One region of the Pseudomonas sp. GW822-FHT02G04 genome, then DNA from elsewhere that is predicted to be linked to it. Evidence: riboswitches for the same ligand, from Rfam matches in the RefSeq annotation. Region 1 holds a riboswitch; the other holds the start of a gene.
What was found. Region 1 has a riboswitch for cobalamin ahead of cobO (cob(I)yrinic acid a,c-diamide adenosyltransferase). Riboswitches for the same ligand answer to the same signal wherever they lie in the genome.

Region 1 (11,752 bases):
CACGAAAACGGTTGATGATGAAGCCTTTGACCCGCGCCTGTTCGCTCGGCGACAGCAGCTCCAGCGTACCGACCAAATGCGCGAAAACCCCGCCGCGATTGATGTCGGCAATCAGCACCACCGGGCAGTCCACCGCCTCGGCAAACCCCATGTTGGCGATGTCGCCGGCGCGCAGGTTGATCTCGGCCGGCGAGCCCGCCCCTTCGACCATCACCAGCGGATACGCCGCGCTCAGCCGTTCATGGGAGGCCAGCACCGCCTGCATGGCGATGGCTTTGTAGTCGTGATACGCCACAGCATTCATGGTGGTAACGGCGCGACCATGGATGATCACCTGGGCGCCGGTGTCGCTGTTGGGTTTGAGCAGCACCGGGTTCATGTCGGTGTGCGGTTCGAGGTTGGCGGCTTGCGCCTGCACCGCCTGAGCGCGACCGATCTCGCCACCGTCGGCGGTCACCGCACTGTTGAGGGCCATGTTCTGCGGTTTGAACGGCACGACGCTCACGCCTTGGCGCGTGACCCAACGACACAACGCCGTCACCAGTGTGCTTTTACCGGCGTCAGATGTGGTGCCTTGCACCATCAACGTTGTCATGGGTTTTCCTTGGCATAGGTTTGCAGGGCTTGTTCGAGGCGCGACCAGTCCGTTTCATCCGCCGGCAAACCAAAGCGCAGGCTGCTGTTGTGGGTGAACAACCGCAGCAGAATGCCGCGCCGGGCCATGAATTCATGCAGCGCTTCGGCGCGATCGGTGATCAGCCACTGGAACAACGCGCAACCGCCCTGAGGCTTGAAACCATACTGCTCAAGCAGCAGCGCCAGACGCTCGCCGGCCTCGTCAGTGCGAATGCGCTGTCGGGTGTGCCCGTCCGTATCCGTCAGGCAAGCCTGGCCCAATACGCGGGTCGGCCCACTGACCGCCCAGGGCCCGACTTGCTCGGCCAGCAGTTTGAGCAACTTGCGCTCGGCCAGCACAAACCCCAACCGCACACCAGCCAGGCCGAAAAACTTGCCGAAGGAACGCAGCACGATCAAGCCGATCTGGTTGGCGAACGGCGCCAGACTCAAATGCGGCGTGTTGTCCATAAACGCCTCGTCCACCACCAGCCAACCACCGCGCTGGGCCAACCGCGCATGCCAATCCAGCAGGCGAGCCGGGGTCAGGCTCAGGCCTGTGGGATTGTTCGGATTGACCACCACCAGCACGTCGAGGTTGTCGAGAAAGAAATCGACTTCCGACTCCAGGACTTCACGCACGACGTAACCGTTGCGACGCCAGGCTTCGGCGTGTTCGGCGTAACACGGCGACAGCACGCCGACCTTGCCGGCCCGGCGCAAACGCGGCAGCAACTGAATCGCCATTTGCGAACCGGCCACTGGCAACACCTGAGCCGCACCGTAATAGTCGCAGGCGGCCTGCTCCAGACCGTCATCGGTTTCCGGCAGGCGTGCCCAGGCCCGTAGCGGGATGTCCGGGACCGGGAATGGCCAGGGCGCAAGACCACTGGACAAGTCGAGCCAATCGGCTTCGGCGATGCCGTATTCAAGTGCCGCCTTGCGCAACCGGCCACCGTGCTCAAGCATAGAACTCAGCCCCCACGCAGAGAATCAGCAGCCATAACCATACCCCGCGCTGGACCAATTGCCAGCCTCGGTCGATGGAATCGGCATCCGCCGGCACGCCTTCGCCCAACTGCGGACGTTGATGCAGCTCGCCGTGATAAATCGCCGCCCCGCCCAACTCGACCCCCAGCGCACCGGCACCGGCCGCCATCACCGGCCCGGCATTCGGGCTGTCCCAGGTCGGCCCCTGGGTGCGCCAGCATTTCAGCGCCAGTCGGGTTTTGCCCAACAGTGCATAGGTCAACGCCACCAAGCGTGCGGGAATGTAGTTCAGAACATCGTCGATTTTCGCCGCGGCCCAGCCGAAACGCTCGAAGCGTTCGTTGCGATAACCCCACATCGCATCCAGGGTGTTGCTCAGACGATAGAGCACCACGCCGGGCGCACCCGCCACGGCAAACCAGAACAGCGCGGCGAACACCGCATCGCTGCCGTTCTCCAGCACCGATTCGGTGGCGGCGCGGGCGACTTCGGTTTTGTCCAGCTCGCTGGTCTGGCGGCTGACCAGATAACCGACGCGTGTGCGCGCCTCAACCAAATCATCGCTGCGCAGGGCCTTGGCCACCGGCTCGACATGCTCGCCGAGGCTACGCATACCAAGGGCGCAATAGAGCGCGAGAATCTCGACGATCCAGCCAACGTAAGGTGCCCAGGACAGCGCGGTGATCAGCAAGGTCAGCGGCACAACCGCCATCACCCAGGCCGTCACACCATGACTGCGCCAGCCGCGGCCAGCGGAGTTGAAACGTTGTTCGATGCGATCGGCAAAACGACCGAACGCCACCAGCGGATGCCAGCGTTTGGGTTCACCCAGCAGCGCATCCAGCGCGACCGCAGCGACACTCAACAACGCCACACTCATTGACTCACTCCCCAATAATTTTCATACAGCAACTCGTTGAGCGGACGCGCTTGCGCCCAGCCTTCGAGTACCAGCATCGGCGCTGGATAGAATTCCTTGACCGGCCCCAGGCAAAGAACGGCCAAAGGCTTGGCCCCGACCGGTAAACCCAACAGGTTCGCCAAGGCTTGCGGTTCGAACAGCGACACCCAGCCCATGCCCAGGCCTTCGGCGCGGGACGCCAGCCAAAGGTTCTGGATGGCGCAGGACAGCGAGGCCATGTCCATTTCCGGCAACGTACGACGGCCGAAGATATGCCGTTCGCGATCGTCCATCAGCGCGGCGACCAACACTTCGGCGCAGTCCTGAATACCTTCGACCTTGAGCTTCATGAATTCGTCAGAGCGCTCGCCGAGGGCTTCGGCGGTGCGGATGCGTTCTTCTTCCACCAGTTGCTGGATCTTGCCGCGCAGCGCCCGGTCGCTGATGCGGATGAATCGCCAGGGCTGCATCAGGCCGACGCTCGGTGCCTGGTGCGCGGCTTCGAGCAGGCGCCTCAGTAACTCGGGCTCGACCGTGCCGCCACTGAAGTGGCGCATGTCACGGCGTTCGCCGATGGCTCGGTAGACCGCATCGCGCTCGGCTTCGGAAAAGGCGTTTTCTGTCATGGCCTGCTCGCGATGGCGGCTTCACGATCGGGCGCCAACAACGCAGCAATCGCCGCCGGATTGGACGGAAAATAAAAGTGCACATAAGAGGCCGTCATCCGCCCCTCACGATAAACCGCCTCCGCCCCTCGCCCGCCATTGGGGCTCAGGCCACGCGCAATCGGCTCAAGCTCGGTGCTGGTCAGCGAGTGGTGATAGGTGTGCCCACGCAGCAAACCTTCGGGCAATTCCACCGCCTGCAAGGCCAACGCCGCCAGACGCTTCTGCATCACCGCATCACCGTTCAGCAAGCCAACCAGTTCAGCGCGAGCGCCCTCGACATCGGTCAACGAATCCAACAGGTACAGCATGCCGCCACACTCGGCCAGCAACGGTTTGCCCCCTGCGTGGTGATCGCGAATGGCGGTCAGCATCGGCGTGTTTTGTGACAACGCCACATGGTGCAATTCAGGGTAACCGCCCGGCAGATAAAGGCTGTCTGCCTCCGGCAACTCGCGGTCGCGGATCGGCGAGAAGAAAGACAACTCGGCGCCCATCGCCCGTAGCAGATCCAGGCTCGCGCCGTAGGTAAACGCGAAGGCTTCGTCCCGGGCCACGGCAATCCGCACACCGGCCAGCAACGGTTCGGCGGCGATCATTTCAGGCGCGGCGAACTCCACGGCCGGCGGCAACGCCACATCGCAGCTGCTGGCCAGTGAGGCGGCCGCTGCATCGAGGCGCAGATCGAGGTCATTCAGTTCGCTGGCCTGAACCAGGCCGAGATGCCGACTCGGCAATTCGATGCCGGTTTCCCGGGACAACGCGCCGTACCAGCGCAAGCCTTCTGTCAGGCTGCCTTCGAGCAATTGCGCATGACGTAGTGTGCCAACCCGGTTGGCCAACACACCGGCAAACGGCAAATCCGGCTGATAGCGCGCAAGCCCCAAGGCCAGCGCGCCAAAGGTCTGCGCCATCGCGGTGCCGTCGATCACGCCGAGCACAGGCACACCGAAATGCCGCGCAAGGTCAGCGCTGGACGGCGTACCGTCGAACAGTCCCATCACGCCTTCGATGAGGATCAGATCGGCTTCGCCAGCGGCTTCCCACAACAGCCGACGACTTTCCTGCTCGCCGACCATCCACATGTCCAGTTGATAAACCGGCGCACCACTGGCGCGCTCGAGAATCATCGGATCGAGAAAGTCCGGGCCGCATTTGAACACGCGCACCTTGCGCCCCTGATTGCGATGCAAACGGGCGAGCGCGGCGGTGACGGTGGTCTTGCCCTGACCGGAAGCCGGCGCGGCAATCAGTACCGCCGGGCAATGATGTGGTTGAATCACAACTCGACGCCTTTTTGCGCTTTGATCCCGGCCTGGAAGGCGTGCTTGATCATGCCCATTTCGGTGACGGTGTCAGCCAGTTCGATCATCTCCGGTTTGGCGCCACGGCCAGTGACCACCACATGCTGCATCGGCGGACGGGCCTGCAAGTCGCTGAGCACCTGATCGAGATCGAGGTAACCGTGCTTGAGGGCGATGTTCAACTCATCGAGTACCACCAGGCCAATCGACGGATCGCTCAACAGTTCGCGGGACACCGCCCAGGCAGCTTCGGCGGCCGCAATGTCACGCTGGCGGTCCTGGGTTTCCCAGGTGAAGCCCTCGCCCATCACATGAAAACGCACTTGCTCCGGAAAGCGCCGGAAGAACAGCTCCTCGCCGGTGCTGCTGCGCCCCTTGATGAACTGCACCACGCCGCACTGCATGCCGTGGCCCATGGAGCGCGCGAGCATGCCAAACGCCGAGCTGCTCTTGCCTTTGCCGTTGCCGCTCAGCACCAGCAGCAGACCGCATTCATTCGGCGAATTGGCGATGCGTTCGTCAATCACGGCTTTTTTGCGCAGCATGCGCGCCAGATGGCGTTCGTCACGATCGGGGGTATCAGTCATGGGGGAGCTCTCCGTTGAGGCTGGATAACGGCGGGCAGGCACAAGAATAGACGGCAAGAAGCCTGGCATCGCCCACCGTGATGCCGCTGAATGGATCAGGCCGGTCTCCGGGCTCATGAGCGGCGATTAGCCTGACTGCGCGCCTTCCCATGCCGAATTCGACACAGTGGCTCAAGACGCAGTCTTCACTCATTTACCGTTGCGGGGGCAGCGCCGGGATCGTGATCATTCTTCGCTGGAAGAAATCCACTCACCGGCTTCCCTGTTTCACTCTGTCGACCAAGGCCACAGAGCACCTGAAACAAGCCGCGAAGGTTAGAGGGTTGGGGGTGGAGCGTCAATTAAAGACAGGACGCCTTCCGGCGAATAACTGCCGTCGATCAATTATCTGACGCCAATCTTGTGCCACACTGCCAGCAGTGATATCAAAGAGCCACAACCTCATAACACAATAACAAGGGTGAGCCACATGCAAGGCATGATCATCAGCAATCCGAAGCTGGAATTCCTGCGCCCGGTGCTGGAACGCTGGTTTGACTGTATCGACCGCTACAACGCCGTGCGCGGCGATAACGATACACCTTACTGGTACGACGAAAACGCCAACCTCGGCCTGCTCTCTGCCGCGGCCTGGATGGCGGAAATGGTCACGCTGCAGCAAACACCAACGCGCAAACAGACCGAAGAAGGTGAACGTAACGCCCGCGCCGATCTGTTTATCGCCACCAGCGAAGAACGCGCATACCTGCAGGCCACCCAACGCTGGCCGCGGGTCAACAACCTGAACCTGACCCAGGCACTGGCGGACATCACCAGCGACGCGAAACGCATCAGCTACGCCAGCGACCTGAAACTCGGCTGCCTGTTTGTCGCCCCACAAAAAGCCCAGCACAGCGCCACCCCGGAAGAACTCCAGGACATGCTCGACGATCTGCAAAAGGAACACACCTGCGCGGTGGCCTGGTACTTCCCTTACGCCTACCGCAAGTTGCGCAATGAAGCCGGCAATTACCATCCGGGGATCGCCGTGTTGTTCAAGGAAGCCCGCGGCTGACGATCTGGTCGCCAAGCGAAAGCGTTTTACCTGCCATACCGCCTTCGTGGGCAAGTCGGATCGCCGCACCGCTCGCTCCTACAGCTCCGCCAGAACGATCAGGACAACCCCCTAGGGATTATGCGCCAAGTGCTCGGGTTGCAAGACGCGCTTGGCGCTCAGATAGGCTTTCTGCCAATAAGCTTTGGACAAGCTGTCCAGCTTGACCGTGCCGCCCGTAGCCGGCGCATGGACGAAGCGCCCTTCGCCGACATAGATCCCGGCATGGCTGACCTGGGAGCCGCCGTTGGTGGCGAAGAAGATCAGGTCGCCGGTTTGCAGGCCTTCCTTGCCGACGTTGGGAGCCTGCATGCCGATCATCTCGCGAGTGGAGCGCGGCAGGGAAATGCCTGCGACATCGCGATAGACGTAACCGATCAGACCGCTGCAATCGAACCCGGAATCCGGCGTGTTGCCGCCCCAGCGATAAGGCGTCCCCACCAGACCGAGCGCGCGAAACAGCACGTCTTCTGCGGCTGGGGAAAAGGCTTGGGAAGAACCGAAAACAATCGGCGCGCGAACCACCGGCGCAGGTGGCGGTGTGCGGCTGGCGCAGGCGCTGAGCAGCGCTGCGAAGAACATGAGTGCGAGGCGGGCCGACATCGTCATAAACAGAACATCCTGATCTGGCTGCGGCTTTTTTCTGCCACAAAGACAGAAAAGAAAACCGCCTGCGCAGAACGCAGGCGGTTTGCCATCAATAATAGATCAGGATTCTAGCGGCTACGCGGTAAACTTCAAGTAAGACTTTAACTTCGCCCTACAAACTGTCCGCTTACTTGCGTGCAGTGACTATTGTCGGAGCCATTGCGAGTGCACGCTTGGCTTCGATAAAGGTCTTGCTCCAGTAGCTGTCGCCCAGGCTATCGACCCGGACACCACCGCTTTTGCGGCTGCTGGAGTGGATGAACTGGTTGTCACCCAGGTAGATCCCGGCGTGACTGACACGACCGCGACGGCCATTGGTGGCGAAGAACAGCAGATCACCCGGCTTGAGGGCGCTGCGAGCCACCAGAGGAGCGTCAACGTTGATCATTTCGCGAGTGGAGCGCGGCAGGTTCATGCCGGCCTCTTCACGAAACAGATAACCGATGAAGCCGCTGCAGTCGAAGCCAGCCTCGGAGGTGCCGCCGAAACGGTAACGGGTACCGATCAGGGACATGCCACGTTCGAGGATGCTGTCGGCCAGAACCGGAAGCTGGTAAGACTTGCCGCCGGCGAAGTCTGCCATTTCTTTATCGGTGGCCAGATCGTTAGCCAGCTCTTCCTGGAAAAGAACGGAAGAAGACTGCGCGGTAACTGAATTTGAAACCTGCCGTTGTTGCTCTTGCTGGGACACTGGAGAGTGAGCAGCGCAACCGAACAACAGGGTGACGAGTGCGAGAGGCACGAGGGGTGCGAAGCGATTTAGCATGGGCACGACCGTGGCTGATAGTTGTAAAGAAGCCGAGACTATGCCCGCTATCGATCTCATTTGCAAATTCAATCGATCTTTATGTGACTTATCGGTTTCTCGTTTCCATCTAAGCGCTTAAGCCCATTTTGAATCTTTGCGCAGCCTGCTCCCCTGCAGGAAAGCGGATTTGTTGACGCCTGGAATATGCCGGAACCCGCGAAAAACCTGGATTTTACCAGCCCAGTGTCTCTTTCAGGAACGGTATTGTCAGCTTGCGCTGGGCTTGAAGAGAGGCCTGATCGAGGCGTTCAAGCAGCTCGAAAAGTGCACTCATGCTGCGGGTACCGCGAGTCAAAATAAAATGCCCGACTTCGTCAGTCAGGTGCAGGCCTCGACGGGAAGCGCGCAACTGCAAGGCACGCAATTTGTCTTCGTCAGAGAGCGGACGCATCTGGAAGATGAGTGCCAGTGTCAGCCGCGACTTGAGGTCCGCCAGCTTCACCGGTAGTTCGCGCGGGGATGTCGAGGCGGCGATCAGCAGACGCCGACCGCTGTCACGCAGACGATTGAACAGATGGAACAGCGCCTCTTCCCAATCCGCCTTGCCGGCGACCGCCTGCAAATCGTCCAGGCAAACCAGTTCGTATTGTTCGAGGTTGTCGAGAATTTCGATGCCACGGTCCATCAACTCGGCCAGCGGCAGATACACCGCCGGTTCACCCATCTGCTCGAAACGCAGGCAAGCCGCCTGCAACAAATGCGTGCGCCCTACCCCGTGCTTGCCCCAGAGGTAAATCAGGCTTTCCGTCCAGCCGGCGTCGGCTTCGCACAGCCGCTCGACATAGCCGAGTGCAGCGGCATTGGCGCCTGGGTAGTAATTGATAAAGGTGGCGTCATCACGCAGACGCACACCTAGGGGCAGCTGAATCGGTTTCATGCTGACTGAACAGTTCCAAAGGAACCGTTAGTGGCCTCTGTGTAAAGTTTGCGAAGTTTATACCCGTGAAGCTGACGGCACAATGCGACAGACCACAAGCAAAATCAAAGGTTTGCGTTAACATGCTGGTTTTATGACAGTTTCTTTGGCGGTGCATGTGACAGCCGCGCGAGGGATACGGGCAAACCCGGCGTGAAACCAGGCTGCCCGCGACGAGCGATCAAGAAGCCTTACTTCTCAGACTCGTCGACACCACCGTAGATATCCGAATCCTTATACAAATCATGCACATGGCGCACCAGGACCATGATCACCGCCGCCACCGGCAATGCCAGCAGCACACCGGTAAAGCCGAACAGCTCGCCGCCGGCCAGAATCGCAAAGATTACCGCCACCGGGTGCAGGCCGATCCGGTCACCCACCAACAACGGCGTCAGAACCATACCTTCCAGCGCCTGGCCGACCATGAACACCGCGACGATACCGATCATGGGATACAGATCGCCACCGAACTGGAACAGGCCGGCAATCAACGCCGCGCCAATCCCGATGACGAACCCCATGTACGGCACGATCGCCGCCAGACCGGCAATCAGACCGATCAATAGCCCCAGCTCCAGCCCGACGATCATCAAGCCAGCGGCGTAGATCACACCCAGCGCCAGCATCACCAGCAACTGCCCGCGCACGAACGCCCCAAGCACTTCATGGCATTCCCCGGCCAGGGACAGGACCCGCTCTTCACGATCACGCGGCAGCAGGCTGCGGATCTTGGCCATCATCAGGTCCCAGTCGCGCAGCAGATAAAAACTCACCACCGGGATCAACACCAGATTGGCCAGCCAGCCAATCAGCGCAAGGCCTGAAGCCGTCGCCTGACTGAGCACCACGCCGACAATGTCGGTGGTCTGGCCCATGTGCTCGCTGATCGCCGCCTTGAGCTTGTCGAACTTCCAGAAGCCCTCCGACAAACCCAACTTCGATTGCGCCCACGGCAACGCGGTGTGCTGCAACCAGTCGAGCATCTGCGGCGCCAGTTCATACAAGCGAAACAGCTGCTTGGCGAGCATCGGCACCAACACCAACAGCAGCGTGGTGAGGATCATCGTGAACAACGCGAACACCGCCACCACGCCCCAGGTCCGGGACAGGCCGAGCTTTTCCAGCCGGTCCACCAGCGGGTCGAACAGATAGGCCAGCAACAGCGCCACCAGGAACGGCGTCAGGATCGGATGCAACAGGTAAACAAACGCGCAAAGCAGGGCCACCCCACCGAGCCAGAACCAACGCCGCGTATCGGCCATGTACCACTCCTGCTTCTATATAAAGAAAAAACTCACCAACGGAAACGCAACTGCGGCACCGGTGCCGGGGCTGGCGCTGCGGCCGGCGCCGAACCCGCAGCCACGGGTTGAACAGCTGCCGGCGCCTGACCGGCCGGAATTTCCTGCAATTGCGCCAGGGACAACTGAGCTCGCAGCTGATCGGCGCTGCCATTGACGCGATAAAGCACGCGGTCGCCATCGACACTTTGCAGACGCGCGCCAAAAGGCTCCAGCAAACGCCCGAGCGTCGCATAACGTTCCAGATTCATGCCCTGCACTTCCAACAATTGCTCGCCCGATGCACCCGGCTTGGCGACGAAACGCGACGCCAGACGCTCGCTGACCGCCAGCATCACCGCATCGGCCACGGCGGCGGTATCGGCGCCCTGCACGCTACCGGCCTCTTTCTGATCGCCCAACCACAGTCGCCACTTGGCTTGCCATTGACCCCCTTCTTCACGGGCATGCACCGCCAGCAAGGCATCGGCATTGTAACGGTCGGAGGCACTGCGCAATGGCGCCGGGTCGGCACCTTCCAGATTCGGCGCCGTGGCGACGATCTGTTCATTCAGGTCTGCCAACGGCAGACGCAGCGGCAGGCCGCGGTGTTGAGCCGCCCGACGCAGAGGCGCAGCGCTGGCCTGACCATCACCGACCAGGCTCGAACCTTCGGTGGAATCGTTCAACCACCAGCCGAGGATCGACGGCCGATTGGCCCCCCACACGGCCAACCCGGCACGACGCAAGGCCTGCTCGGTGGTGGCCGGATCGAAATCGACTTTCAGCACTTGCGGCGGCCCGGCGTCGTAGCCGAACTGACTGATGATCTGCTGAGGGTCTTTGCGCACGGCCGCAAGCCCTGGGCTTTGCGCCGCCTTGGGATCGCCGGTCAAGCGCAACACCAGCGTTTCCAGCGCCTGCTGAGTCGCCTGATCGCGCTCCTCCGGTGTCTGGCCGGTGACCGGTTGGCGCACTTGATAGAGGCCTTTGACGGTTTCGGCATGACTGGCCAGGCTGACCACGGATAAACAGCCTACGAACAAGAATTTAAGAAAACGCATGGAAGATTCCTGACGACAAGAGCGGCTGGAACAGACCGCATGAAGACGATTGAGCCAGGGCTGTGACCACACGCCCAAGCAAAACATTCACACGATCGCGGTAAGTTTTCGCACTGTCATAACGATAGACGGTTAACGTCGTACCTTATACAGCCATGTGGGACGCCGCCAACACGGGCAATATCAGTTTTTTTAACGCGATATGCCCCTGCCCGTCGGCACGAGGATGGCCGCTGCCCCTCAAGCCTGATAAAATCGCGCGCCTTCGCAGACCGGCTACAGCCGGGTAGTGTCGAAATAGCGCGTGAGGCAATTGCCTCATCAATTTCGACAGGCCCGCTGGACTCGGTCGTTACCCCTGAATCCCCCCTAAAGGCCTGGATCATGAGCAAGCAACCCTCCCTGAGCTACAAGGACGCCGGTGTAGACATCGACGCCGGTGAAGCATTGGTCGAACGCATCAAGAGCGTCGCCAAGCGCACTGCGCGCCCGGAAGTCATGGGCGGCCTGGGCGGTTTCGGCGCCCTCTGCGAAATCCCGGCCGGTTACAAACAACCGGTGCTGGTATCGGGCACTGACGGCGTCGGCACCAAGCTGCGCCTGGCGCTGAACCTGAACAAGCACGACAGCATCGGCATCGACCTGGTGGCCATGTGCGTGAACGACCTGGTGGTCTGCGGCGCTGAGCCGCTGTTCTTCCTCGACTACTACGCCACCGGCAAACTGAACGTCGACACCGCTGCTCAGGTTGTGACCGGCATCGGCGCCGGCTGTGAACTGTCCGGCTGCTCCCTGGTCGGCGGCGAAACCGCTGAAATGCCTGGCATGTATGAAGGCGAAGACTACGACCTGGCCGGCTTCTGCGTCGGCGTCGTGGA
Region 2 (11,752 bases), on a different contig from region 1:
ATGCCGCCGTCGAGAATCAGGATGCGCTCTTTGAGGGCGTGCTTGAGAGCTTGAAGGCGAACGCTGCGATCGGACATTTGGACTACTCGGTAAGGCCATGACGAAGGGCCGGGATAATAACAAACCTGCGTGCTTTTGGAGCATGTGCCGGTTTTGCATGAATATCGCTCATGTTGGTGCGCAGGCCAGACCGGTAGAATCGCGGCGTTTTCTCATGATCAGGACCAGGGATATGTCGTATCGCGTCGTCACCAGCCTATTGATGCTGTTTTTAAGCGGGGGCGCCGCTGCGCAAGGTCCGGACATTTCCTACGTTCGCGACATTCAACCGATCTTCACCGAAAAGTGCGTGGCCTGCCATGCCTGCTACGACTCCGCTTGTCAGCTCAACCTGGGCAGCGGCGAAGGGGCGGCCCGAGGCGCGACGAAGGCGCCGGTCTATGATGGCGAACGCAGCAAGGCCGCCGCGCCGACCCGGTTGTTTTACGACGCCTTCGGCAAACGTGCATGGCAGCAAAAGGGCTTCTACTCGGTGCTCGACGCCCAAGGCAGTCAGGCGGCACTGATGGCGCGGATGCTTGAGCTGGGGCACAAAACCCCGTTGCAACCCAATGCCAAGCTACCGGAAGACATCGTCCTGGGCCTGAACCGGGAAAACCTGTGCGCCATGCCGGCAGAGTTCGACGGCTACGCCAGCTCCCATCCGCAAGAGGGCATGCCGCTGGCAGTCACCGGCCTGACCGATCAGCAATACCAGACACTGCAGCGCTGGCTGGCCTCCGGCGCGCCGATCGACCAGCAGGGCCTGGTGCCCAGCGCCAAGGAGGCCTTGCAAGTGGTGCAGTGGGAAAACCTGTTGAATTCGCCGGGTGCCCGGGAGAGTCTGGTCGGGCGCTGGTTGTTCGAGCACTGGTTCTTGGCCCATATCTATTTCAAGGACGGCGAGCCGGGGCATTTCTTTCAGTGGGTACGTTCGCGCACGCCGACGGGGCAGCCCATCGACCTGATCAACACCCGCCGTCCGAATGACGACCCGGGCACCCAGGTCTATTACCGTCTGTGGCCGGTGCAAGGCGTGATCGTGCACAAGACCCACATCACCTACCCGCTGAGCGCGGCGAAGATGGCGCGGATCAAGAGCCTGTTTTACAACGGCAACTGGCAGGTCCACGCCTTACCGGGCTACGGGCCGGAGCGGCGGGCCAATCCGTTTGCCACGTTCGAGGCGATCCCGGCCCAGGCGCGCTATCAGTTCATGCTCGATAACGCCGAATACTTCGTGCGCACCTTTATTCGCGGCCCGGTCTGCCGGGGCCAGATCGCCACCGACGTGATTCGCGACAACTTCTGGGCACTGTTCCAGGCTCCGGAGCATGACCTTTACATCACCGACCCGAAATATCGCGGCCAGGCTACGCCGTTGCTGGCGATGCCGGGGCAGAACGATGACGTCGGCAGCGTCCTGAGCCTGTGGCACGACTACCGCAACAAACGTAACGAATATGAGGCCCTGCGCCGGGACAGCTATGCCGACTTGCCGGCGCCGAGCTGGTCGACCCTGTGGGCCGGCAATGACAACGCACTGCTGAGTATCTTTCGGCATTTCGACAGCGCCTCGGTGACCAAGGGCCTGATCGGCGACGTGCCGCAGACGATGTGGCTGTTCGATTACCCATTGCTGGAACGCACCTATTACCAGTTGGCGGTCAACTTCGATGTGTTCGGTAACGTGTCCCATCAGGCCCAGACCCGGCTGTACTTCGACCTGATCCGCAACGGCGCCGAGCAGAACTTCCTGCGCCTGATGCCGGCCAGCTCACGGGACAGCTATCTCGACGATTGGTACCAGAACAGCGGCAAGTTCAAGATGTGGCTGGATTACGAGGACATCGACAACGACAAGCCGACGGCGCTGACGCTGGACGAAAACGACCCGAAACGCGATTTCGCCTTGCAGTTGCTGTCCCGTTACGGCGAACTCAATGCCAGGCCCGATCCGATCAACCGCTGCGACGGCGCTTACTGCTCGCGGCCGAACATCGATCTGGCATTGCAGAACGCCGAACAGGCCCTGAGCCGCCTGACGTCGCGCCCGGCCGCCGGTTTGAAAGTCATCGATCAGTTGCCGGAAGCCACGATGTTGCGCATCGAGACCCCAAGCGGCAAGCGCGAGGTCTACAGCCTGTTGCGCAACCGCGCCCACAGCAACGTGGCGTTCCTGCTCGGGGAGTCGCTGCGTTATCAGCCGGGGCTCGACACGTTGACGATCTATCCGGGTGTTCTGAGCAGCTACCCGAACTTCATGTTCAACATCCCGGCCGGGCAAGTGCCCGCGTTCGTCGACGAGATGGAAAACGCCAAAGACGCTGCCAGTTTCGAGAAAATCGTCGAGCGCTGGGGCATTCGCCGCAGTCATCCGCAGTTCTGGCGGTATTTCCATGATCTGAGCCGATACATCCACGACACCGATCCGGTGGAAGAGGGCGTGCTGGACATGAATCGCTACGAGAATCTCTGATGGCTGCTTTCCCGACAAAAATACTAGGACTTTGTGCGGCGCGTCGATTGGCGTAAACTGCGTCCAAGCCTGCGAGGAGTTTCCATGACCGCTATTACCATTACCGACGCCGCCCATGATTACCTGGCTGATCTGCTGTCCAAGCAGAACACCCCGGGTATCGGCATCCGCGTCTTTATTACCCAGCCTGGCACCCAGTACGCCGAAACCTGCATTGCCTACTGCAAGCCGGGCGAAGAAAAACCTGAAGACACGGCGTTGGGGCTCAAAAGCTTCACCGCTTATATCGACTCGTTCAGCGAAGCGTTTCTGGACGATGCGGTAGTCGACTACGCCACCGACCGCATGGGCGGCCAACTGACCATCAAGGCGCCAAATGCCAAGGTCCCGATGGTCAACGCCGATAGCCCGGTCAACGAGCGCATCAACTACTACCTGCAAACCGAGATCAACCCGGGGCTGGCCAGCCACGGCGGTCAGGTCAGCCTGATCGATGTGGTCGAAGACGGCATCGCCGTGTTGAAGTTCGGCGGCGGTTGCCAGGGCTGCGGCCAGGCAGACGTCACCCTGAAGGAAGGCATCGAGCGCACCTTGCTCGAGCGCATTCCCGAGCTCAAGGGTGTACGTGACGTGACCGACCACACGCAGAAAGAAAACGCCTACTACTAAGTAAGGTGTTCGCTGCAGAAACGAAAAAACGGCACCCGTGAGTGCCGTTTTTTTTGATCGTTCCCACGCTCTGCGTGGGAATGCCTCAACGGACGCTCTGCGTCTGCTCTTGGGACGCGGAGCGTCTCGGGCTGCATTCCCACGCGGAGCGTGGGAATGATCATCTCAGGGTCTGTAGAGGTGCGCATGCCCCGCGCGATACAGCGACGACTCACTGAAGTGATCGCTGCCCAGCACCCGACCCACCAGAATCAGCGCCGTCCGGCGAAAACCCTTGGCCTGGACCTTCTGCGCAATGTCCGCAAGCGTCCCCACCACCCAATCCTGATCCGGCCAGGTCGCCCGGTGAATTACCGCGATCGGGCAGTCGGCGCCGTAATGCGGCAGCAGTTCGGCAAGGATCTTCTCCAGATGATTGACCCCCAGGTGGATCGCCATGGTCGCTCCGTGCTGCGCCAGGCTGCCCAGCTCTTCGCCAGCCGGCATCGCGGTCTTGTCGGTGTAACGGGTCAGAATCACGCTCTGTGACACGTCCGGCAGGGTCAGTTCGGCACCCAAAAGGGCCGCGCAGGCGGCGGTGGCAGTAACGCCGGGAACGATTTCGAAAGGGATGTCGAGTTCACGCAAGTAGCGAATCTGCTCGCCGATCGCGCCGTACAGGCTCGGGTCGCCGGAGTGCACCCGGGCCACGTCCTGGCCGTTGGCGTGGGCGGTCTTGATCAGCTCGACGATCTGTTCCAGGTGCAGTTCGGCGCTGTTGACCACCTGTTCGGCCCGGTGGCCTTCCAGCACGGCGGCGGGGACCAGGGAGCCGGCATAGATGATGACCGGGCAGCTACGAATCAGCCGCTGGCCTTTGACGGTGATCAGTTCCGGGTCGCCGGGGCCGGCGCCAATGAAGTAGACGGTCATCGTCGTTTCCTGTCAGAAATAGGGCTTGGGCATGCTTCAGATGAAGAATGCTCATGATCGAGGGCGGGGATTATCGGGGATTTTACGCGGCGCTGGCCAATGCCAGGGTGGCCTGGGCGTATTTTTGTCGTGGAATCAGCAACTTTGCCGGTGCCTGGGCCAGTTGTTCGGCCAGGGCCAGTGCGGCGCTTTCCGCCACGCCGTAGCAACCGGTGCGTTCAAACGCGATGTCCGAGTGGTGGCTCAGTTGCGCTTGATAGGCCGCCAATTGTTCGCTGCTGAAGTACATCAACGGCAACGCCAGCTGTTCGGCCAGTTCGATCAGCCCAGGTTCTTCGCGCTTCAGGTCGATGCTGGCCAAGGCCTTGATCTCACTGAGCCCGATTTGATGGGCCTGTAGCGCCTGATCGAGCAGCGCCCGCAGCGTGCTGACGGGGCAGCCGCGCTGGCAGCCCAGGCCGACCACCAGGGTCGGCGCTGCGCTGACGTCAGTCATGCGCTGTAATGGCCATCGCTTTTGCGGCGGAACAACCAGGCGCTGATCAGGCCCAGGGCCAGCCAGAACGCCACGTTGGTCAGCTGCGAAGCGATTTTGAATTGCGCTTCCAGGGCTTCCGGCGCCAGCATCGAATGGACTTCCGGTTGCGGTGCGCCGATCACATGCGGCACGGCCAGGATCGCCACGCCAAGGACTTTCATCAGCCAGTGACGGCTGAACACGATCAGCGCGATGCCGACGGCCGTGGACGCGGCAGTGCCGATCCACCAGATTTGCCGTTGCGCCAGATCAGCCGCGGCAGTGCCCGGCAACTCAGGTGGCAGGCCGAGGGTCGGTGCCAGCACGAACGTCGCATAACCGGCCAGGCCCCAGAGCAGGCCCTGAGAGGTTTTGGTCGGTGCGCGCAGGGTGTAGAGACCGGCGAGCATCAAGGCGAAACCGACGGCTACCACCAGGTTGCCGCCGGTAGTGGACAGCACGCGCTGCCAGCCGTCTTCCGGTTCCCAGGCTTCGGCATCGTGGGTGTGAGCGACTACGCCCGCGGCGTGCTCGTGGATTTCAACAGCGGCCGGCTCGGATTTTTCATAGGTCTCGGCCTGCAAAATCAGCGGGGCGACCCAAAAGCTTTGCAGCAGGGTCAATAGCAGGGCGGCCAGCAGCCCGGTGAAACCTGCGGTTTGCGCAATACGCTTGATCATCTCAGCAGGTCTCAATGGCACGGAAAGGCGGAGCTGTGACGGGTATCGTGCGCGGCGTTGTGCACCGCTTCGATGTGCGAGAAACCAGCGAAATACACAAGGCACGCGCCAAGGATCGACGCACACACGGCGGCGGTCAGGCGTTGAGTCAGGGTTGTGGTGGTGCTGGCCGTTGCGTGGCCGGTGCTGCTGATGATCGACATGGCGCTTCCCTCTGGTCTGTCAGCGGGTGAATAGAGCGCGAAAAAACCTCCGCACGCCAAGGGCTCGCAGAGATTTCGAACAGCGCCCGCCCACCGCGGGTTTGTTATTCAGTGAACGTAAAAGTCACTTTGTGTTGCGGGCCGGTCTCCGGGCTCGCGAGGGGCTGGGCTAACGCCGAAACCTGCAAGCATCACCTTCCCATGCCGTATGACCGGCACAGTGGATCTGACGCTTCACTCGCTTACCGTTGCGGGGGCAGCACCGGACTGACATGGCTTTAGAGTAAAGCACATGATTCACCGGTTTCCCGTTTCACCCTGTGAAGGGCACCCGTAACAAGGCGTGTAGGAGAGCATGGGCGAGGGCGGGGAGTCAATTGGCAAGGGTTCTCACCTGACACCCAATACCTGTGGCGAGGGAGCTTGCCCCCTCGCCACAGGCAAGCCCCCTCGCCACAGGTGATCGCATTCGCCGACAAGACATTGACCCGCCCCCACACGATGCGTAGCCTTGCGCTTTCGAGGTTCTTCGGCGTCTGCCGAAGCTAAGAAGGGAACGCGGTCGATGCCGCGGCTGCCCCCGCAACTGTGAACGGTGATGTTCGCTGCCACGCCACTGCAAACCCTGTGCAACGGGTTCGCGGGAAGGCGCAGCGAATGCCAGGCTGACCCGCCCGGCGCACCGTCAGCCAGGAGACCTGCCTCGACACAGATTCTCACTTTCAACCGGGCGGGGTGATCCGGTGGCGAACTCTTCAGGCACGCGCGCCCGCGTTGCCGGTTGTCGTCCCGTATGCCCGCCACCTTGCCAAAGGGCATCCGATGAAAACACTGGCCAAACTCCCCGTCACCATCGTTACCGGCTTCCTCGGCTCGGGCAAAACCACCTTGCTGCGGCACATGCTCGACAACGCCCAGGGTCGTCGCATCGCGGTGATCGTCAACGAGTTCGGCGAGCTGGGCATCGACGGCGAGATCCTCAAGCAATGCTCGATCGGCTGCACTGAAGAAGAGGCCAGCGGTCGCGTCTATGAATTGGCCAACGGCTGCCTGTGCTGCACCGTGCAGGAAGAGTTCTTCCCGGTGATGCGCGAGTTGGTTGCTCGCCGCGGCGATCTCGACCACATCCTCATCGAAACCTCGGGCCTGGCCCTGCCAAAGCCTTTGGTTCAAGCCTTCCAGTGGCCGGAAATCCGCAGCGCCTGCACCGTTGACGCGGTGATCACCGTGGTCGACAGCCCGGCCGTCGCGGCTGGCACCTTCGCGGCGTTCCCGGATCAAGTGGACGCCCAGCGCAAGCTCGACCCGAACCTGGACCACGAATCGCCGCTGCACGAACTGTTCGCCGACCAACTGGCCAGCGCCGACCTGGTGATTCTCAACAAGGCCGACCTGATCAGCGCCGCAGACCTGGCCCGCGTGCGCCTGGAAGTCGCCGAAGAGCTGCCGCCGGCGGTGAAAGTCATCGAAGCCAGCAGCGGTCGCCTGCCACTGGACGTGTTGATCGGCCTCGGTGCCGGTTCCGAAGAACACATCGACAGCCGCCACAGCCATCACGATCATCACCATGAAGGTGAAGACGATCATGATCACGACCATGACGCGTTTGACTCCATCTCCATCGAACTGCCACAAGCCGACGAAAGCCTGTTGATGGACGCGCTGACACAACTGGTGGTGCAGCACGGCATCCTGCGGGTCAAAGGTTTCGCAGCGGTGCCGAACAAGCCGATGCGCCTGTTGATTCAGGGCGTGGGCACGCGTTTCGACAAGCACTTCGACCGTCAGTGGGGCGCCGAGGAGACACGCACCACCCGTCTGGTGTTGATCGGTCAGGCGCTGGACGCCGTTCAACTTGAAGCGCAATTGCGCGCTGCGCTCAGCGTTTAACCCATGCACCTGCTCAGGACCCAGCCCGGCGGTTTCGTGTCGGATGACAACATTGCCGACCTTGGACAAACCCCCGCCGAGCTGGTGATCCTGTGCAGCGGCGATTCCAGTCTGGCGTTGCTCGCCGAGGCGGCGCAGCAGCTGCCCGACGATTACCCGAGCCTGCGTCTGGCTAACCCGATGCAGGTGCAGAATCACGCCTCGGTGGATCTCTACGTTGATGAGGTGTTGCGCCACGCCAAGGTGATTCTGATCTCACTGCACGGCGGCATCGCCTATTGGCGTTACGGCATCGAGCGTCTGGTGGAATTGTCCCAGCGCGGCGTGCAGCTGATTCTGGTGCCGGGCGACGATCGTCCGGACCCGGAACTCAGCGACCTGAGCACCGTGCCCCCCGAAGACCGCGACCGGCTCTGGCACTTCCTGCGTCAGGGCGGCATGGCCAATGCGCTCGACCTGTTTCGCTGCCTCGCCAGTCGCTGGCTGGGTCGCGACTATCCATGGTCCGAGCCGCAAACCCTGCCGCGCACTGCGATCTACCACCCGCAAAAAAGCCCCGCGCACCTTCAGGATTGGCAAGCCGACTGGCAGGCTGATCAACCGGTGGCGGCGGTGTTGTTTTACCGCTCGCACTTGCAGGCGGCGAACACCGGTTTCATCGATATTTTCTGCCAGCGTTTGCAGGTGGCGGGGCTCAACCCGTTACCGATTGCGCTGGCCAGTCTGAAAGAGCCCGGCTGCCTGGCGGTGGTCGAGGATTTGCTGGATGAAGTCGAGGCGGGGGTGATTCTGAACACCACCGGTTTCGCCCAGTCCAGCCCTGAAGCGCCGCACCTGCGGCCGTTTCGTCGCAACATCCCGGTGATTCAGGCGATCTGCGCCCAGGACAATGAGCCCGGTTGGCGTGCCAGCGAGCAAGGCCTCGGTCCCCGTGACTTGGCGATGCACATCGCACTGCCGGAGCTGGACGGGCGAATCATCAGTCGGCCGATCAGCTTCAAGGATTTGGCGTGGCGCAGCGAGCGCAGTCAGTCCGATGTGGTTTGCTATCGACCACAACCGGAACGCATGGATTTTGTCGCTGAACTGGCGCGGCGCTGGATCGATCTGGCGCGGCTGCCCAACAGCGAAAAACGCATCGCCCTGATCCTCGCCAACTACCCGACTCGTGATGGGCGCATCGGTAATGGCGTCGGTCTCGACACCCCGGCCGCGGCGCTGAACATCCTGCGTGCCCTGTACGCCGAAGGTTATCCGTTGCCGGCCGAGTTGCCGGACAGCGGCACCGCGCTGATCCAGCAACTGCTTGGTGGTGTCAGCAATGACCTGGACACCATCGATCAACGTCCGTGCCAGCAAAGCCTGGCGCTGGATGATTACTTTTTGATGTTCAACGCACTGCCCGAAGCCAATCGCGAGGCGGTGCTGCAACGTTGGGGCACGCCCGAAAGCGATCCGATGTTCCGTGGCGGGCGAATGATGATTGCCGGATTGCGCTTCGGCCTGACCTTCGTCGGCATTCAACCCGCGCGGGGTTATCAGGTTGACCCGAGCGCGGTCTATCACGACCCGGACCTGGTGCCGCCCCACGGTTATCTGGCGTTCTACTTCTGGTTGCGCAACACCTATGGCGCCCACGGCGTGATCCATGTCGGCAAGCACGGCAACCTCGAATGGCTGCCGGGCAAGGGCGTCGGATTGTCGGAAAACTGCTGGCCCGACGCGCTGCTCGGGCCGCTGCCGAACATCTATCCGTTCATCGTCAACGACCCGGGCGAGGGCGCCCAGGCCAAGCGCCGTACGCAAGCGGTGATCATCGATCACCTGATGCCGCCGCTGACCCGCGCCGAAACCTACGGCCCGCTGCGCAATCTCGAATTGCTGGCCGACGAATATTACGAAGCGCAGTTGCTTGATCCACGCCGCGCCCGGGAACTGCAGCGCGACATTTTGCAGCTGGTGCGCGATACGCACATTGACCGTGAACTGCAACTGGACGAGCAACTCGACAGCGATGCCGACGCGGCGATCTGGTTGCCGCGCCTGGACACCTACCTGTGCGACTTGAAGGAGTCGCAGATTCGCGATGGCCTGCACGTGTTTGGCGAATCGCCGACCGGGCAATTGCGCATCGATACCTTATTGGCCTTGCTGCGCATTCCTCGCGGCGACGGCCGTGGCGCGCAATCGAGCGTGCTGCGGGCACTGGCCAAGGCGTTCGAGCTGGGCTTCGATCCGCTGGATTGCGTGTTGGCTGAGCCTTGGAACCGTCCTCGGCCGGATGCCTTGCAGTCGATCAGTGATGAGCTGTGGCGCACGGCGGGGGATACTCGTGAGCGTCTGGAACTGTTCGCCGCGCAACTAATCTCGCGGACGTTGAATGCCGAGCCTGGCCCGTGTGGGAGCGAGCCTTTGTGGCGAGGGGGCTTGCCCCCGTTGGGTCGCGAAGCGGCCCCAAAAAACGGGACTGCTGCGCAGTCCAACGGGGGCAAGCCCCCTCGCCACAAGGCCCCTCACCACCTAGACCCGCTCCCACAGGAGGCAGATTGGTCCGACGTGAGCGCGATCATCGACAGTTTGCGCGAGGTCGTCGCCCCGCGTCTGGACGCCTGCGGCCCGGCGGAAATGCGCGGCCTGCTGGACGCCCTCAGCGGGCGATTCGTCCCGGCCGGGCCGAGCGGTGCGCCGAGTCGCGGACGGCTGGACGTGTTGCCTACCGGGCGCAATTTCTATTCGGTGGACGTGCGCAACCTGCCGACCACCACGGCGTGGCGCATCGGTTTTCAATCCGCGAACCTGATACTTGAGCGACATTTGCAGGATCATGGCGATCACTTGCGTCAGCTCGGTCTGTCGGTCTGGGGCACCGCGACCATGCGCACCGGCGGCGACGACATTGCCCAGGCCATGGCCTTGATGGGCGTGCGGCCGGTATGGGCGACGGGCAGTCAGCGGGTCGACGACTTCGAGATTCTGCCGTTGAGCCTGCTGGATCGGCCGCGGGTGGACGTGACCTTGCGCGTCTCCGGATTCTTCCGCGATGCATTTGCCAACCTGATTCGTTTGTTCGACGCCGCCGTGCAAGCAGTCGCCGCGCTGGATGAACCGGAGGATCTCAACCCGTTGGCGGCCAAGGTTCGCTCTGAGCGCGAGGCGCTGCTGGAGTCCGGTCTGGATGAAGAAGCGGCCGGGCGGCAGGCCGGCTGGCGGATCTTCGGAGCCAAACCGGGTGCTTACGGTGCCGGCGTACAAGGCGCTATCGACGGTCGTTTGTGGCAAAGCCGCGAAGACCTGGCCGAGGTTTACCTGAACTGGGGCGGCTACGCTTACGGCGGCTCCGATGAAGGCACCGCCGCACGCGAGCAGTTCGCCCAGCGTCTGAGCCAGGTGCAGGCCGTGCTGCAAAACCAGGACAACCGCGAGCACGACTTGCTCGATTCCAACGACTATTACCAGTTCCAGGGTGGCATGCTGGCGGCCGTCGAAAGCCTCAGCGGTGCAGCGGCGGCCAGTTATCACGGCGACCACAGTCAGCCGGACTTGCCGAAGGTCCGCACATTGAAGGAAGAGCTGAACCGGGTGATCCGTTCCCGGGCGGCCAATCCGAAATGGATCGACGGGGTCAAGCGTCATGGCTATAAAGGCGCGTTCGAACTGGCGGCGACGGTCGATAACCTGTTTGCCTTCGACGCCACCACGCAGCTGATCGACGATCACCAGTATGCGTTGCTGGCGGATGCCTATTTGCTTGATCCGGCGACCCGGGACTTTGTCCGCGAACACAATCCTCACGCCTTGCGCGACATGACCGAACGTCTGCTCGAAGCGCAGCAACGGGGGATGTGGCAGGAGCCAGGTGAATACCGCGAGGCGCTGGAGAATTTGTTGCTGGACATAGAAGAAGACAGTTAGCGGGATCACCGGATCATTCCCACGCTCTGCGTGGGAATGCAGCCCGGGACGCTCTGCGTCCCAAGAGCCGAACGCGGAGCGTCCGCAGAGGCATTCCCACGCAGAGCGTGGGAACGATCACACCACCGACCACAATGAGTAACTCTACATGACCGACACCCCCCATTTCCCGCTCTCCGCCGTGGTCGGCGCCGATGACTTGAAGCTCGCCCTGTACCTGACCGCCATCGACCCGAAAATCGGTGGTGTGCTGATCGAAGGCCCGCGCGGTATGGCCAAGTCGACCCTGGCCCGAGGCTTGGCGGACCTGCTGGCCAGCGGTCAATTCGTCACCTTGCCCCTGGGCGCCACCGAAGAGCGGCTGGTCGGCACCCTCGACCTCGACGCAGCCCTGAGCGAAGGTCGCGCACAGTTTTCTCCCGGCGTACTGGCCAAGGCCGACGGCGGCGTG

Region 2: it holds a riboswitch for cobalamin, as region 1 does, so the genes downstream of both, AC1RO5_RS01230 (CbtB domain-containing protein) here and cobO (cob(I)yrinic acid a,c-diamide adenosyltransferase) in region 1, are expected to answer to the same signal.

Annotation. Positions count from the first base shown of each region.
Region 1 is NZ_JBXANU010000022.1:91,377-103,128, reverse strand. Features, by position in the region: gene AC1RO5_RS23600 (cobyric acid synthase) at 1-595, opposite strand, end outside; gene cobD (threonine-phosphate decarboxylase CobD) at 592-1,584, opposite strand; gene cbiB (adenosylcobinamide-phosphate synthase CbiB) at 1,577-2,485, opposite strand; gene bluB (5,6-dimethylbenzimidazole synthase) at 2,482-3,132, opposite strand; gene AC1RO5_RS23580 (cobyrinic acid a,c-diamide synthase CobB) at 3,129-4,454, opposite strand; gene cobO (cob(I)yrinic acid a,c-diamide adenosyltransferase) at 4,451-5,062, opposite strand; cobalamin riboswitch at 5,144-5,377, opposite strand; gene AC1RO5_RS23570 (hypothetical protein) at 5,532-6,116, shown strand; gene AC1RO5_RS23565 (C40 family peptidase) at 6,228-6,764, opposite strand; gene AC1RO5_RS23560 (C40 family peptidase) at 6,931-7,569, opposite strand; gene hda (DnaA regulatory inactivator Hda) at 7,784-8,488, opposite strand; gene AC1RO5_RS23550 (AI-2E family transporter) at 8,719-9,792, opposite strand; gene AC1RO5_RS23545 (DUF2066 domain-containing protein) at 9,825-10,874, opposite strand; gene purM (phosphoribosylformylglycinamidine cyclo-ligase) at 11,259-11,752, shown strand, end outside.
Region 2 is NZ_JBXANU010000001.1:253,464-265,215, forward strand. Features, by position in the region: gene metH (methionine synthase) at 1-77, opposite strand, end outside; gene AC1RO5_RS01205 (fatty acid cis/trans isomerase) at 233-2,518, shown strand; gene nfuA (Fe-S biogenesis protein NfuA) at 2,603-3,187, shown strand; gene cobM (precorrin-4 C(11)-methyltransferase) at 3,353-4,099, opposite strand; gene AC1RO5_RS01220 (cobalamin biosynthesis protein) at 4,182-4,595, opposite strand; gene AC1RO5_RS01225 (CbtA family protein) at 4,592-5,296, opposite strand; gene AC1RO5_RS01230 (CbtB domain-containing protein) at 5,308-5,499, opposite strand; cobalamin riboswitch at 5,622-5,849, opposite strand; cobalamin riboswitch at 6,005-6,219, shown strand; gene cobW (cobalamin biosynthesis protein CobW) at 6,322-7,389, shown strand; gene cobN (cobaltochelatase subunit CobN) at 7,393-11,301, shown strand; gene AC1RO5_RS01245 (magnesium chelatase ATPase subunit I) at 11,450-11,752, shown strand, end outside.